Regions from separate parts of the Streptomyces sp. NPDC090077 genome, predicted to be linked through region 1. Evidence: riboswitches for the same ligand, from Rfam matches in the RefSeq annotation. Region 1 holds a riboswitch; each other region holds the start of a gene.
The links. A riboswitch is a leader RNA that binds a small molecule or an ion and turns the genes downstream of it on or off. The one in region 1 is predicted to bind thiamine pyrophosphate.

Region 1 (4,204 bases):
CGGTCACGGGCACAAGCCTGCCACCTCGAACGGGCCGCCGGTACCCGGCCCCGTCCGTCCGGGGGCGGGAGGCCTCGGGCCGGGGGCCGGGAAGCCTCGGGCCGGGGGCCGGGAAGCCTCGGGCCGGGGGCCAGGAGACAGCAGACCTGGGGCCAGGGGCGGCCTCAGGCCGCGGCCGACTTCAGCGGAACGGCCGGGTCCGCGACCTTGGCCGGATCCACGGCCACACCGGTCTCGATCAGCTTCCGGCCCTGCGCCAGGTCCCGCGGGCGGCCCACGGCCAGCACGGCGGCCAGCGCGCCCCCGCGCAGCCAGCACACCGACCAGGTGGCGCCGGCCGGGTCGCCGCGCCACACCAGGGTGTCGGCCGCGCCGTGGTGGCCCGCGTACTGGACGAAGCGGCCGAACTGCTCCGACCAGAAGTACGGCACGGGGTCGTAGACCTGCACCGGCTCCCCGGCGAGGACGTTCGCCGCGACGGCCCGGGGGCCCTGGAGGGCGTTGTCCCAGTGGTGGACCAGCAGCCGCGCCCCGTAGCGGGCCGACGGGAAGGAGGAGCAGTCGCCGACCGCGTACACGCCGGGCAGCGAGGTGCGCAGGTACGCGTCCGCGGTGACGGAGCCGTCGGCGCCGAGCTCGATCCCGGTGCCGACGAGCCAGCCGGTGGCGGGCCGGGCGCCGATGCCGACGACCACGGCCCCGGCGGGCAGCTCGCGGCCGTCCGCCAGCAGGACCCGGCCCTCCTCGACCCCGGCGACCCTCGCACCGGTGAGCAGGGTGGCGCCGGCCTCCGCGTACCAGCGGCCCATCGGCTCGGCGACCTCGGCGGGCAGCGCCCCCGCCAGCACCCGGTCCGCCGCCTCGACCACCGTGACGGCGCAGCCGGCCTCGCGGGCCGCGGTGGCGAACTCGGCGCCGATCCAGCCGGCCCCGACCACGACGGCCTCCGGGGCCGAGGCCAGCACCGGGCGCAGCCGGGCGGCGTCGTCGAGGGTGCGCAGCAGGTGGACCCCGGGGACCCCCTCGGTGCCCGGCAGGGTCAGCGGCACGGCTCCGGTGGCCAGCACCAGCACCTCGTACGGAACCGGGCCGGCCTCGGTGTCGACCTCGCGGGCCCCGGCCCGGAGCCCGGTGACCTCGGTGCCGAGCCGCAGGTCGATGCGCAGGCCCTCGAAGTCCACCTCGAACGCGGAGTCCTCGGCCTTGCCGAGCAGCACCGCCTTGGAGAGCGGGGGCCGGTCGTAGGGCTGGTGGGGTTCGGCGCCCAGCAGGGTCACGGGGCCCTCGTAGCCCTGTTCCCGCAGGGCCACGGCGGTCTGCACACCGGCCATTCCGGCGCCCACGATCACGACGCCGGGGTTCGTCTGTTCCGTCTGCTGTTCCGTCTGCTCGCTCACGCGGCCCAGCCTAGTGAACTGACGGCCCGTCAGGAACAGGGGGCCGGGAGATCGCCGGACCGGCAGCGGGGAGGCAGCCTTACCCGACCCCGGCGTCGGGGTTAACCTGGCCACCGTACCTATCGCGGGAGTCCGGGCGCACCGGGCTGAGAGGGAGGCTGGCCGGCCTCCGACCGTACGAACCTGATCCGGGTCATGCCGGCGAAGGGAGGGGCTGGACGCCCATGCACTCATCTCGGAACGGATCCGGCAGGGGATCCGACGTCCTCGTCATCGGGGGCGGCATCATCGGCCTGGTCACGGCCTGGCGCGCGGCCCGGCACGGACTGCGCACCGCACTCGCCGACCCCGACCCCGGAGGCGGCGCCGCCCGGGTCGCCGCCGGCATGCTGGCCGCCGTCACCGAACTGCACTACGGCGAGGAGACCCTGCTCGGCCTCAACGTCGCCTCCGCCGCCCGCTACCCCGCCTTCGCCGCCGAGCTCACCGAAGCCAGCGGCGGCATGGACCTCGGCTACCGGGCCTGCGGCACCCTCGCCGTCGCACTCGACGCCGACGACCGCCTCCACCTGCGGGAACTCCACGCCCTCCAGCGCCGCTGCGGCCTGGAGTCCGAGTGGCTCACCGGCCGCGAATGCCGCCGCCTGGAGCCGATGCTCGCCCCCGGCGTACGCGGCGGGCTGCGCGTCGACGGCGACCACCAGGTGGACCCCCGCCGGCTCGCCGCCGCCCTGCTGGCCGCCTGCGAACGCGCCGGGGTCACCGTCCACCGGACCCGCGCCGAACGCCTCCTCGTCACCGCCGACCGGGCCACCGGGGCCCTGCTCGACGACGGCACGGAACTCCGCGCCGACCAGGTGGTCCTCGCCGCCGGGTCGCTCAGCGGCCGGCTGGCCGGCGTACCCGCCGAGGCACTGCCGCCCGTACGGCCCGTCAAGGGACAGGTGCTGCGCCTCGCCGTGCCGCCCGCGTACGCGCCCTTCCTGTCCCGGACGGTACGGGCCGTCGTCCGCGGCAGCCACGTCTACCTGGTGCCGCGTGAGAACGGCGAACTCGTCGTCGGCGCCACCAGCGAGGAACTCGGCTGGGACACCACCGTCACCGCCGGCGGGGTCTACGAGCTGCTGCGCGACGCCCACGAACTGGTACCCGGCATCACCGAGCTCCCGCTCGTCGAGACCCTGGCGGGCCTGCGCCCCGGCTCCCCCGACAACGCGCCGCTGCTCGGCCCCACCGACCTGCCCGGCCTCCACCTGGCCACCGGGCACTACCGGAACGGGGTGCTGCTGACCCCGCTCACCGGCGACGTGATGGCGGAACTGCTGACCACCGGCACCGTGCCGGAGATCGCCCGCCCCTTCACCCCGCGCCGCTTCTCCTCCACGCGTCAGGAGTCCTTCGCATGACCATCTCCGTCAACGGCGAGCCGCGCGAGGTCGCGGCCGGCACCACCCTCGACGCGGTGGTCGCCACCCTCACCACCGCCCCCTCCGGCGTGGCCGCCGCGCTCAACGAGACCGTCGTACCGCGCGGCCAGTGGCGGGCCACGCCCGTCGACGAGGGCGACCGGATCGAGATCCTCACCGCGGTCCAGGGAGGCTGACCCCATGGCTGACGACGTCTTCACCCTGGGCGGCCGCACCTTCTCCTCCCGGCTGATCATGGGCACCGGCGGGGCACCGAGCCTGGACATCCTCGAACGCGCCCTGATCGCCTCCGGCACCGAACTGACCACGGTCGCCATGCGCCGCCTGGACCCCACCGTCCAGGGCTCCGTCCTGTCCGTCCTGTCCAAGCTGGACATCGCCGTGCTCCCCAACACCGCGGGCTGCTTCACCGCCGGCGAGGCCGTGCTCACGGCCCGCCTGGCACGGGAGGCGCTGGGCACCGACTGGATCAAGCTGGAGGTCGTCGCCGACGAACGCACCCTGCTGCCCGACGGCGTCGAACTGCTCGACGCCGCGGAGGTCCTGGTCGACGAGGGCTTCACCGTCCTCCCGTACACCAACGACGACCCGGTGCTCGCCCGCAAGCTGGAGGACGTGGGCTGCGCGGCCATCATGCCGCTGGGCTCGCCGATCGGCTCGGGCATGGGCATCCGCAACCCGCACAACTTCGAGCTGATCACCGAACGCGCCGGAGTCCCGGTCATCCTCGACGCGGGCGCGGGCACCGCCTCGGACGTCACCCTGGCCATGGAACTCGGCTGCGCCGCCGTCATGCTCGCCTCCGCGGTGACCCGCGCACAGCACCCCGCCCTGATGGCGGCCGCCATGCGCGACGCCGTCACGGCGGGCCGCCTCGCCCACCGCGCGGGCCGCATCCCCCAACGCCGCTTCGCCGAAGCCTCCTCCCCGGTCGAGGGCCGCGCAGCCCTGGACCCGGAACGCCCGGCGTTCTGAGGGGGCGGGCGTACGGGGGCTGCGGCGCGGGCCCTGTCGGCTGCTCACGGCGGGGGCCCGCCATCTCCCCCTCGAGGGGGTGGGGGCCGGTCGGCGCCTGCCCACCCGCCTCCCCATCTGCGGGCCGGGGGCCGGGTGAGCGGTACACCCTCGGGCGGTCTCAGGGAGGGTTGGGGGCTTCCCGTCAGTCCCATCGTCCTTCCGTGTCGTGCCGGCCTGTCAAGGGCGCTCCCTCCGGTCGCGTCGCTACGCGATCGCCTTCGGCGACCCTTGACAGGCCGACCCGCCCCGGAAAGCCGAAAGACTGCCGGGAAACCCCCAAAGAAACGGCACGGTCCAGAGGAACAGGGACGGGTCCGTCAGGGATCAGGCGAGGGGCCGGGCCTTGGCCGGCCGGGCATCCGG
Region 2 (4,204 bases), on a different contig from region 1:
CGTGCTCACGGCGGATGTCCTGCGAGATCTTCATGGAGCAGAACTTCGGACCGCACATGGAGCAGAAGTGCGCGGTCTTGGCCGGCTCGGCCGGGAGCGTCTCGTCGTGGAACTCACGGGCCGTGTCCGGGTCGAGGGCCAGGTTGAACTGGTCCTCCCAGCGGAACTCGAACCGTGCGTCCGACAGGGCGTCGTCCCACTCCTGGGCGCCCGGGTGGCCCTTGGCCAGGTCCGCCGCGTGGGCGGAGATCTTGTAGGTGATGACGCCGGTCTTCACGTCGTCCCGGTTGGGCAGACCCAGGTGCTCCTTGGGCGTCACGTAGCAGAGCATCGCGGTGCCCCACCAGGCGATCATCGCGGCGCCGATGCCCGAGGTGATGTGGTCGTACGCGGGCGCGACGTCCGTGGTCAGCGGGCCGAGCGTGTAGAACGGCGCCTCCTCGCAGATCTCCTGCTGGAGGTCGATGTTCTCCTTGATCTTGTGCATCGGGACGTGGCCCGGGCCCTCGATCATCGTCTGGACGTTGTGCCGCTTGGCGATGGTGTTGAGCTCGCCCAGCGTCTTCAGCTCCGCGAACTGCGCCGCGTCGTTGGCGTCCGCGATGGAGCCGGGGCGCAGGCCGTCGCCCAGCGAGTACGTGACGTCGTACGTCGCGAGGATCTCGCAGAGCTCCTCGAAGTTCGTGTAGAGGAAGTTCTCCTTGTGGTGCGCGAGGCACCAGGCGGCCATGATCGAGCCGCCGCGGGAGACGATGCCGGTCTTGCGACGGGCGGTCAGCGGCACGTACGGCAGCAGCACGCCGGCGTGGACCGTCATGTAGTCGACGCCCTGCTCGGCCTGCTCGATGACCGTGTCCTTGTAGATCTCCCAGGTCAGGTCCTCGGCCCTGCCGTCGACCTTCTCCAGGGCCTGGTAGAGCGGCACGGTGCCGATCGGGACCGGGGAGTTGCGCAGCACCCACTCGCGGGTGGTGTGGATGTTGCGGCCGGTGGAGAGGTCCATGACCGTGTCGGCACCCCAGCGGGTCGCCCAGGTCATCTTCTCCACCTCCTCCTCGATCGAGGAGGTGACCGCGGAGTTGCCGATGTTGGCGTTCACCTTCACCAGGAACTTCTTGCCGATGATCATCGGCTCGATCTCCGGGTGGTTCACGTTGGCCGGAAGCACCGCGCGGCCTGCGGCGATCTCCTCGCGGACGACCTCGGGGGAGACGTTCTCGCGGATCGCGACGTACTCCATCTCCGGGGTGATCTCGCCCCGGCGGGCGTACGCGAGCTGCGTGACGGCGGCGCCGCCACGGCCGCGACGGGGCTGCCGCGGGCGGCCCGGGAAGACCGCGTCGAGGTTCTTGAGGCCCCCGCGCGGAGAGGTGTGCTTGATGCCGTCGTCCTCGGGGCGCACGGGACGTCCCGCGTACTCCTCGGTGTCGCCGCGGCCGATGATCCAGTTCTCGCGGAGGGGCGCGAGGCCCCGGCGCACGTCGGTCTCGATCTGCGGGTCGGTGTACGGCCCGGACGTGTCGTAGAGCGTCACGTCCTTGCCGTTGGTGAGGTGGACCTGACGGACCGGCACCCGGATGTCGGGGCGGGAGCCCGCGACGTAGCCCTTGTGCCAGCCCGGCTTGCGCTCGGTCGAGCCGTCGGCGTCCTGGCTGACGGCAGGCGTGCGTGCGTCCTGAATGGTCATGAGACCTATCTCCCTACGCCGGCATTACCCGGTAACAGGTTCGGCGGTCGACGCAGCCTCCTCCCGTACGCATTCTCATGCGCGTACGGTGATCAGCGCCCTCTCAGCCCGGTGCTCCGAGCTCCCGCGTTGTGCAAAGTAGCCCCCACGTTAGCGTCGTGTGTGGCGTGCTGAACAGTGGGCCCCCTCATCTCTTGCGATGATCTGCCAGTGACGTCCTCGCCGCAGCCTCCCCACGAGCTCACCGATCCCTTGGGCCACACCGGCCACGAGCATGCGCCCCACGGGCATGCCCCAGCCTCCTCCCACGGGCCTTCGCACGGCCACGGACACGGCCACGGACACGGCCACAGTCACGGCCACGGGCCCGCGGCCCCGGTCTCCAAGCACCTGCGCAAGGTGATCGCCGCCGTGCTGATCCCCTTCGCCGCCGCCGTCTTCATCGGCATGGCCGTGCTCTGGCCGGGCGGCGCCCCCGCGCACGAGCGCACCGGCGTGGGCTTCGACCGGCAGACCCAGCAGGGCAAGGTCGTCGCTCTCGCGAAGGTCGACTGCAAATCCGTGAACGCCGCGCAGGTCCCTCCCACCGGCGACACCTCCACCCCCGAGGGGCGCGAGGCGCAGGCGGCCCAAACCGGCGAGTGCAAGAAGGCCACCATCGAGGTGACCAGCGGCCCGGAACAGGGCCGGGCCTTCTTCGAGATCGTCCAGCCGGGTGCGCCGCGGCAGCTGGAGAAGGGCCAGGAGGTGGTGGTGGCGTACGCGCCGGACGCGCCCCGGGACCTCCAGTACTCCGTGATCGACCTCAACCGGAAGCTCCCGCTGGCACTGCTGGCCGGCATCTTCGCCGTCGCGGTCGTCGTGGTGGGACGGATGCGCGGCATGTTCGCCCTCATCGCGCTCGTCGTCAGCTTCGGGGTGCTGACGCTCTTCATCCTCCCGGCGATCCTGCAGGGCTCGAACCCGCTGCTCGTCGCCATCATCGGGGCCAGCGCGATCATGCTGATCGCCCTCTACATGTGCCACGGGCTGACGGCGAGGACCTCGGTCGCCGTACTCGGCACGCTGGTCTCGCTCCTGCTGATCGGTCTGCTGGGCTCGCAGTTCATCGACTGGGCGTTCCTGAGCGGCAACACGGACGACAACACCGGGCTGATCCACGGGCTCTACCCGAACATCGACATGAGCGGTTTGCTGCTCGCAGGCGTGATCATCGGATCCCTCGGCGTGCTCGACGACGTGACCGTCACCCAGACCTCCGCCGTCTGGGAACTCCACCAGGCGGACCCGGGCATGGGCCCCCGCGCCCTCTACCGGGCGGCCATCCGGATCGGCCGCGACCACATCGCGTCGGTGGTGAACACCCTCGTCCTGGCATACGCCGGCGCCGCGCTGCCACTCCTGCTGCTGTTCTCGATCGCGAACAGCAGCATGGGGACGGTGGCCAACAGCGAGCTGGTGGCGGAGGAGATCGTACGGACCCTCGTGGGCTCCATCGGCCTCGTGGCCTCGGTACCGGTGACCACGGCGCTGGCGGCGCTGGTGGTCTCCGCCGACCGGCCCGAATCCGCGGACGGCGCGCCCGGGAGCCCGGCACCGGCCCGCGGCGGACGGGGCCGGCGCCGGCGCAAGCGCTGAGGGGCGGGTCGGCGGCCGGAACCTCCCGGCCGCGGCCTCAGCCCGCCTTGCGCTCGCCGTGCTGCGACTCGGAGAGGATCTTGCCGAGTGCCTGGTCGAGGCTCTCCTCGAAGTCGCCGAGGCTGCGCTCCTGACCGAGCGGAACGAGCCGGTCGGTCCGGTCGAGGAACGCGACCAGCGGCCCGGCTCCGGCCCGGAACAGGGCCCGGTCGCCGCCGACCTGAAGGCGGATGTGGACGTCGGACAGTTCGCCCGGCTCGGTGGGCGCGATGTGCACGTCGCCGTCACCGCTCGGCTTGTTGATGCCGTCGAGGAGCAGCTCCCGGCCGAACGCCCAGGTGACCGGGGCGTCGCCGGGGAGGTGGAAGGTCAGGCGCACCGCGTAGGGGTCACGGGCGTCGTACCGGAGCTCCACCGGGATACGGAACGCGAGCTCCTCGGAAACGAGGAAGCTCATCATGACCTCTGCCTGTACCGACTCGCGCATTGCCTACCCCGCTGTAGTGGAAGTGGCCAGGAATGATCCCTGAGGGCCGTCTTGACAAGGGTGGTGGAAGCGCCAGCAGATCACAAGGAGTGAGTTTTCAGATACTGATAGAGAACGAGAGAGTGCTCAACAGCGCGCCTACTTCACTCCGCAGTCGATCAACTACGCGGTGCAAACGGTCTTCTTCGTGCAAAGGAAGGGAAATCGCCATGGTTGCGGCAGCATCTCCGGCTGTGATCGGAATAGCCGCGCACACCGTGCCGAGCGCATATTCCTGACGCTCCGTAACCGGCTGCATCCGTTCCAGGGAGCCGATCCTCTGCTCCAGCGCGTGCACGTCCCGCACCGTGTAGGGCGTGATGCTCTCGACCGGGTACCGGTCGTAGTAGTCC
Region 3 (4,204 bases), on a different contig from region 1:
CGCGGTCGGCGGCGCGGCGATGATCATCGCCGGGTACGTCCGCGGGGCCGAGGGCGCCTGGGTGGCCATGGCGCTCACCGCCCTGGCCGTCCTCGTGTGGCGGATGACGGAGCCCCCCGAGGACTACCTCAAGGACGTCACGGCCGGCGTCTTCGCGGCGTTCTACGTGCCCTTCCTGGCCACGTTCGTCGCGATGCTGCTGACCCCCGACGACGGTCCGCAGCGGGTGATGACCTTCCTGCTCCTGACGGTGGTCAGCGACACCGGGGCCTACGCCGTGGGCTGGCGCTTCGGCAAGACCAAGCTCGCCCCGCGCATCAGCCCCGGCAAGACCCGCGAGGGGCTCTTCGGGGCGGTGGCCTTCGCGATGGTGGCCGGCGCCCTGTGCATGGAGTTCCTGATCGACGGCGGTGCCTGGTGGCAGGGCCTGCTGCTGGGCCTCGCGGTGGCCGTCAGCGCCACCCTCGGCGACCTCGGCGAGTCGATGATCAAGCGTGACCTGGGCATCAAGGACATGGGCACGCTGCTCCCGGGCCACGGCGGCATCATGGACCGGCTGGACTCGCTGCTGCCGACCGCTCCGGTGGTCTGGCTGCTGCTGGCGGCGTTCGTCGGCACCGGCTGACGGGCCGGGGCCGGGTTATCCTGGAGGGCGCGCCGTGTTCCACGCGGCGCGCCCTTTCCGTCCGGCGGCCGAGTCGCCGCGGACCGGCCCTGCACGCGCGGGGTGACCCCCACCCCGTCGTACCGAGGAGTACCGCATGGCCCCCCGTCCCGTTCCGGGCGAGCTCACCTTCGTCGCGCCCCGCGGAGCGAAGAAGCCGCCCCGCCACCTCGCCGACCTCACCCCGGCCGAGCGGCGCGAGGCGGTGGCCGCGATCGGCGAGAAGCCGTTCCGGGCCAAGCAGCTCTCCCAGCACTACTTCGCCCGCTACGCGCACGACCCGGCCGAGTGGACCGACATCCCGGCCGGCTCCCGCGAGAAGCTCCAGCAGGAGCTGCTGCCGGAGCTGATGAACGTCGTGCGGCACATCAGCTGCGACAACGACACCACCCGCAAGACCCTGTGGAAGCTGCACGACGGCACGCTCGTCGAGTCCGTGCTGATGCGCTACCCCGACCGGGTCACCATGTGCATCTCCTCGCAGGCCGGCTGCGGCATGAACTGCCCGTTCTGCGCCACCGGCCAGGCGGGCCTGGACCGCAACCTCTCCACCGCCGAGATCGTGCACCAGATCGTCGACGGCATGCGCGCCCTGCGCGACGGCGAGGTCCCCGGCGGCCCGGCCCGGCTGTCCAACATCGTCTTCATGGGCATGGGCGAGCCGCTCGCGAACTACAAGCGCGTCGTCGGCGCCATTCGCCGCCTCACCGACCCGGAGCCCGACGGCCTGGGCCTGTCGCAGCGCGGCATCACCGTCTCCACCGTCGGCCTGGTCCCCGCGATGCTGCGGTTCGCCGACGAGGGCTTCAAGTGCCGCCTCGCGGTCTCCCTGCACGCCCCGGACGACGAGCTGCGCGACACCCTCGTCCCGGTGAACACCCGCTGGAAGGTCCGCGAGGTCCTCGACGCGGCCTGGGAGTACGCGGAGAAGTCCGGCCGCCGGATCTCCATCGAGTACGCCCTGATCCGCGACATCAACGACCAGGCCTGGCGCGGCGACCTGCTCGGCCGCCTGCTCAAGGGCAAGCGCGTGCACGTCAACCTGATCCCGCTGAACCCGACGCCGGGCTCGAAGTGGACCGCCTCGCGCCCCGAGGACGAGAAGGCCTTCGTCGAGGCGATCGCCCGCCACGGCGTGCCGGTGACCGTCCGTGACACCCGCGGTCAGGAGATCGATGGCGCGTGCGGCCAGCTCGCTGCATCGGAACGCTAGATTCCGGTCACTGGCCGGGGTGAATCGGCCACGGGGTACCCTGTGGCCGAACCAATTGCATATTCCGACAGGGGAGCGCCACAGCGCTGAGAGTGCGGTATCCGTCATCCGCAGACCCTCTGAACCTCGCCCCGGTCATTCGGGGTAGGAAGTTCGGTCACCACTCAAGCTGTTGCGCCCTGCCCGGCGTCCGCTCGCACAGAGCGCCGGGCAGGGCCGCGTCTTCTCCTGGTCATCCCAGGAGGAATCACCAGTGAGCACCACCAAGAAGATCGCGGGCGCCGCGCTCGCGGCCGCGCTCGGCGTCACCACGCTCAGCGCCTGTGGCGGCGGCGACGCCAAGGACTCGTCCGCGGGCGCGACCGACGCCCCGAAGTCCAAGACGGTCACGCTCGTCTCCCACGACTCCTTCAACGTGACCGACACGGTCCTCAAGGAGTTCGAGCAGCAGAGCGGCTACACCGTGAAGGTGCTGAAGTCCGGCGACGCCGGCTCCGCCCTCAACCAGGAGATCCTCACCAAGGGCTCCCCGCGCGGCGACGTCTTCTTCGGCGTCGACAACACCCTGCTCTCGCGCGCCCTCGACAACGGGGTCTTCACCCCCTACGAGGCCAAGGGCCTGGACACGGTGAAGCCCGAGTTCGTGCTCGACAAGCAGCACCGGGTCACCCCGGTCGACTCCGGCGACATCTGCGTCAACTACGACAAGGCGTACTTCGCCGACAAGAAGATCGCCCCGCCGCAGACGCTGGACGACCTGGTCAAGCCGGAGTACAAGAACCTGCTGGTCACCGAGAACGCCGCGACCTCCTCGCCCGGCCTCGGCTTCCTCCTCGCCTCCGTCGGCAAGTACGGCGAGGAGGGCTGGAAGGACTACTGGAGCAAGCTCAAGGCCAACGGCGTCGAGGTCGTCGACGGCTGGGAGCAGGCCTACAACGAGCGCTTCTCCGGCTCCGCCGGCGGCAAGAAGGCCAAGGGCGACCGCCCGCTGGTCGTCTCCTACGCCTCCAGCCCGCCGGTCGAGGTCCTCTACGGCGAGCCGCAGCCGGCCGAGGCGCCCACGGGCGTGGCCACCGGCACCTGCTTCCGCCAGATCGAGTTCGCGGGCCTGCTCAAGGGCGCGAAGAACGAGGAGGGCGGCAAGGCCCTGGTCGACTTCCTGGTCTCCAAGAAGTTCCAGGAGGACATGCCGCTCCAGATGTTCGTGAACCCGGTCGTCAAGGACGCGAAGCTGCCCGACCTGTTCACGAAGCACGGCGTCGTGGTCGAGAAGCCGGAGAACGTCACTCCGGAGGCCATCGCCAAGAACCGTGAGCAGTGGGTCAAGACGTGGTCCTCGCTCGTCGTGAAGTAGAGCGCCTCCCCGCGGAGGGCGGGCGCGCCACGGCCGTCAGACTCGCTCTGATGGCCGTGCCGCTCGCCTTCTTCGGACTGTTCTTCGCCTATCCCGTCGCCGCGATCGTCGGCCGCGGGCTCAGGACGGACGAGGGCTGGCAGTTCGGCCGGTTCGGAGAGGTCCTCGCCCGGCCCGACATCGCCGGCGTGCTGTGGTTCACCACCTGGCAGGCGCTCGCGTCGACCGCCCTCACCCTGCTCCTCGCACTGCCGGGCGCGTACGTCTTCGCGCGCCTGGAGTTCCCGGGCAAGCAGCTGCTGCGCGCGCTGGTCACCGTCCCCTTCGTGCTGCCGACCGTGGTCGTCGGCAGCGCCTTCCTGGCGCTGGTCGGGCGGGGCGGGCTGCTCGACGAGCTGTGGGGCGTCCGGCTCGACACCACCGTGTGGGCGATCCTGCTCGCCCACGTCTTCTTCAACTACGCCGTCGTGGTGCGGACGGTCGGCGGCCTGTGGGCGCAGCTGGACCCGCGCCAGGAGGAGGCCGCCCGGGTGCTGGGCGCCGGGCGGTTCGCGGCGTGGCGGCGGGTGACGCTGCCCGCGCTCGGGCCGGCGGTGGCCGCGGCCTCGCTGATGGTGTTCCTGTTCACGTTCAGCTCCTTCGGCGTCGTGCAGATCCTCGGCGGGCCCGCGTACGCCACCCTGGAGGTGGAGGTCTACCGGCAGACGGCGCAGCTGCTGGACCTGCCGACCGCCGCCGTGCTGACGATGGTGCAGTTCGCGGCGATCGCCGGCGTCCTCGCCGTGCACGCCCGGACCGTGCGGCGCAGGGAGACCGCGCTGCGGCTGGTGGACCCGGCCCGCACCGCGCGGCCGCCGCACGGCTGGGGGCAGCGGACCCTGCTGGGCGGGGTGCTGCTGTCCGTGGCCCTGCTGATCGTGGCGCCGCTGGCGGTGCTGGTGGAGCGGTCCTTCGACGCGCCGGGCGGGTACGG

Region 2: linked by a shared signal. The riboswitch ahead of thiC (phosphomethylpyrimidine synthase ThiC) and the one ahead of thiO (glycine oxidase ThiO) in region 1 are both predicted to bind thiamine pyrophosphate.
Region 3: linked by a shared signal. The riboswitch ahead of ACIPW5_RS19900 (thiamine ABC transporter substrate binding subunit) and the one ahead of thiO (glycine oxidase ThiO) in region 1 are both predicted to bind thiamine pyrophosphate.

What each region holds. Positions count from the first base shown of each region.
Region 1 is NZ_JBIVEG010000029.1:5,288-9,491, reverse strand. Features, by position in the region: gene ACIPW5_RS32445 (Rv2175c family DNA-binding protein) at 1-7, opposite strand, end outside; gene ACIPW5_RS32440 (NAD(P)/FAD-dependent oxidoreductase) at 165-1,397, opposite strand; TPP riboswitch at 1,512-1,624, shown strand; gene thiO (glycine oxidase ThiO) at 1,622-2,803, shown strand; gene thiS (sulfur carrier protein ThiS) at 2,800-3,000, shown strand; gene ACIPW5_RS32425 (thiazole synthase) at 3,005-3,799, shown strand.
Region 2 is NZ_JBIVEG010000009.1:183,575-187,778, forward strand. Features, by position in the region: gene thiC (phosphomethylpyrimidine synthase ThiC) at 1-1,687, opposite strand, end outside; TPP riboswitch at 1,681-1,825, opposite strand; gene ACIPW5_RS17850 (YibE/F family protein) at 1,865-3,325, shown strand; gene ACIPW5_RS17855 (SsgA family sporulation/cell division regulator) at 3,363-3,812, opposite strand; gene ACIPW5_RS17860 (IclR family transcriptional regulator) at 3,910-4,204, opposite strand, start outside.
Region 3 is NZ_JBIVEG010000011.1:91,885-96,088, reverse strand. Features, by position in the region: gene ACIPW5_RS19910 (phosphatidate cytidylyltransferase) at 1-625, shown strand, start outside; gene rlmN (23S rRNA (adenine(2503)-C(2))-methyltransferase RlmN) at 762-1,877, shown strand; TPP riboswitch at 1,937-2,046, shown strand; gene ACIPW5_RS19900 (thiamine ABC transporter substrate binding subunit) at 2,131-3,231, shown strand; gene ACIPW5_RS19895 (ABC transporter permease) at 3,282-4,204, shown strand, end outside.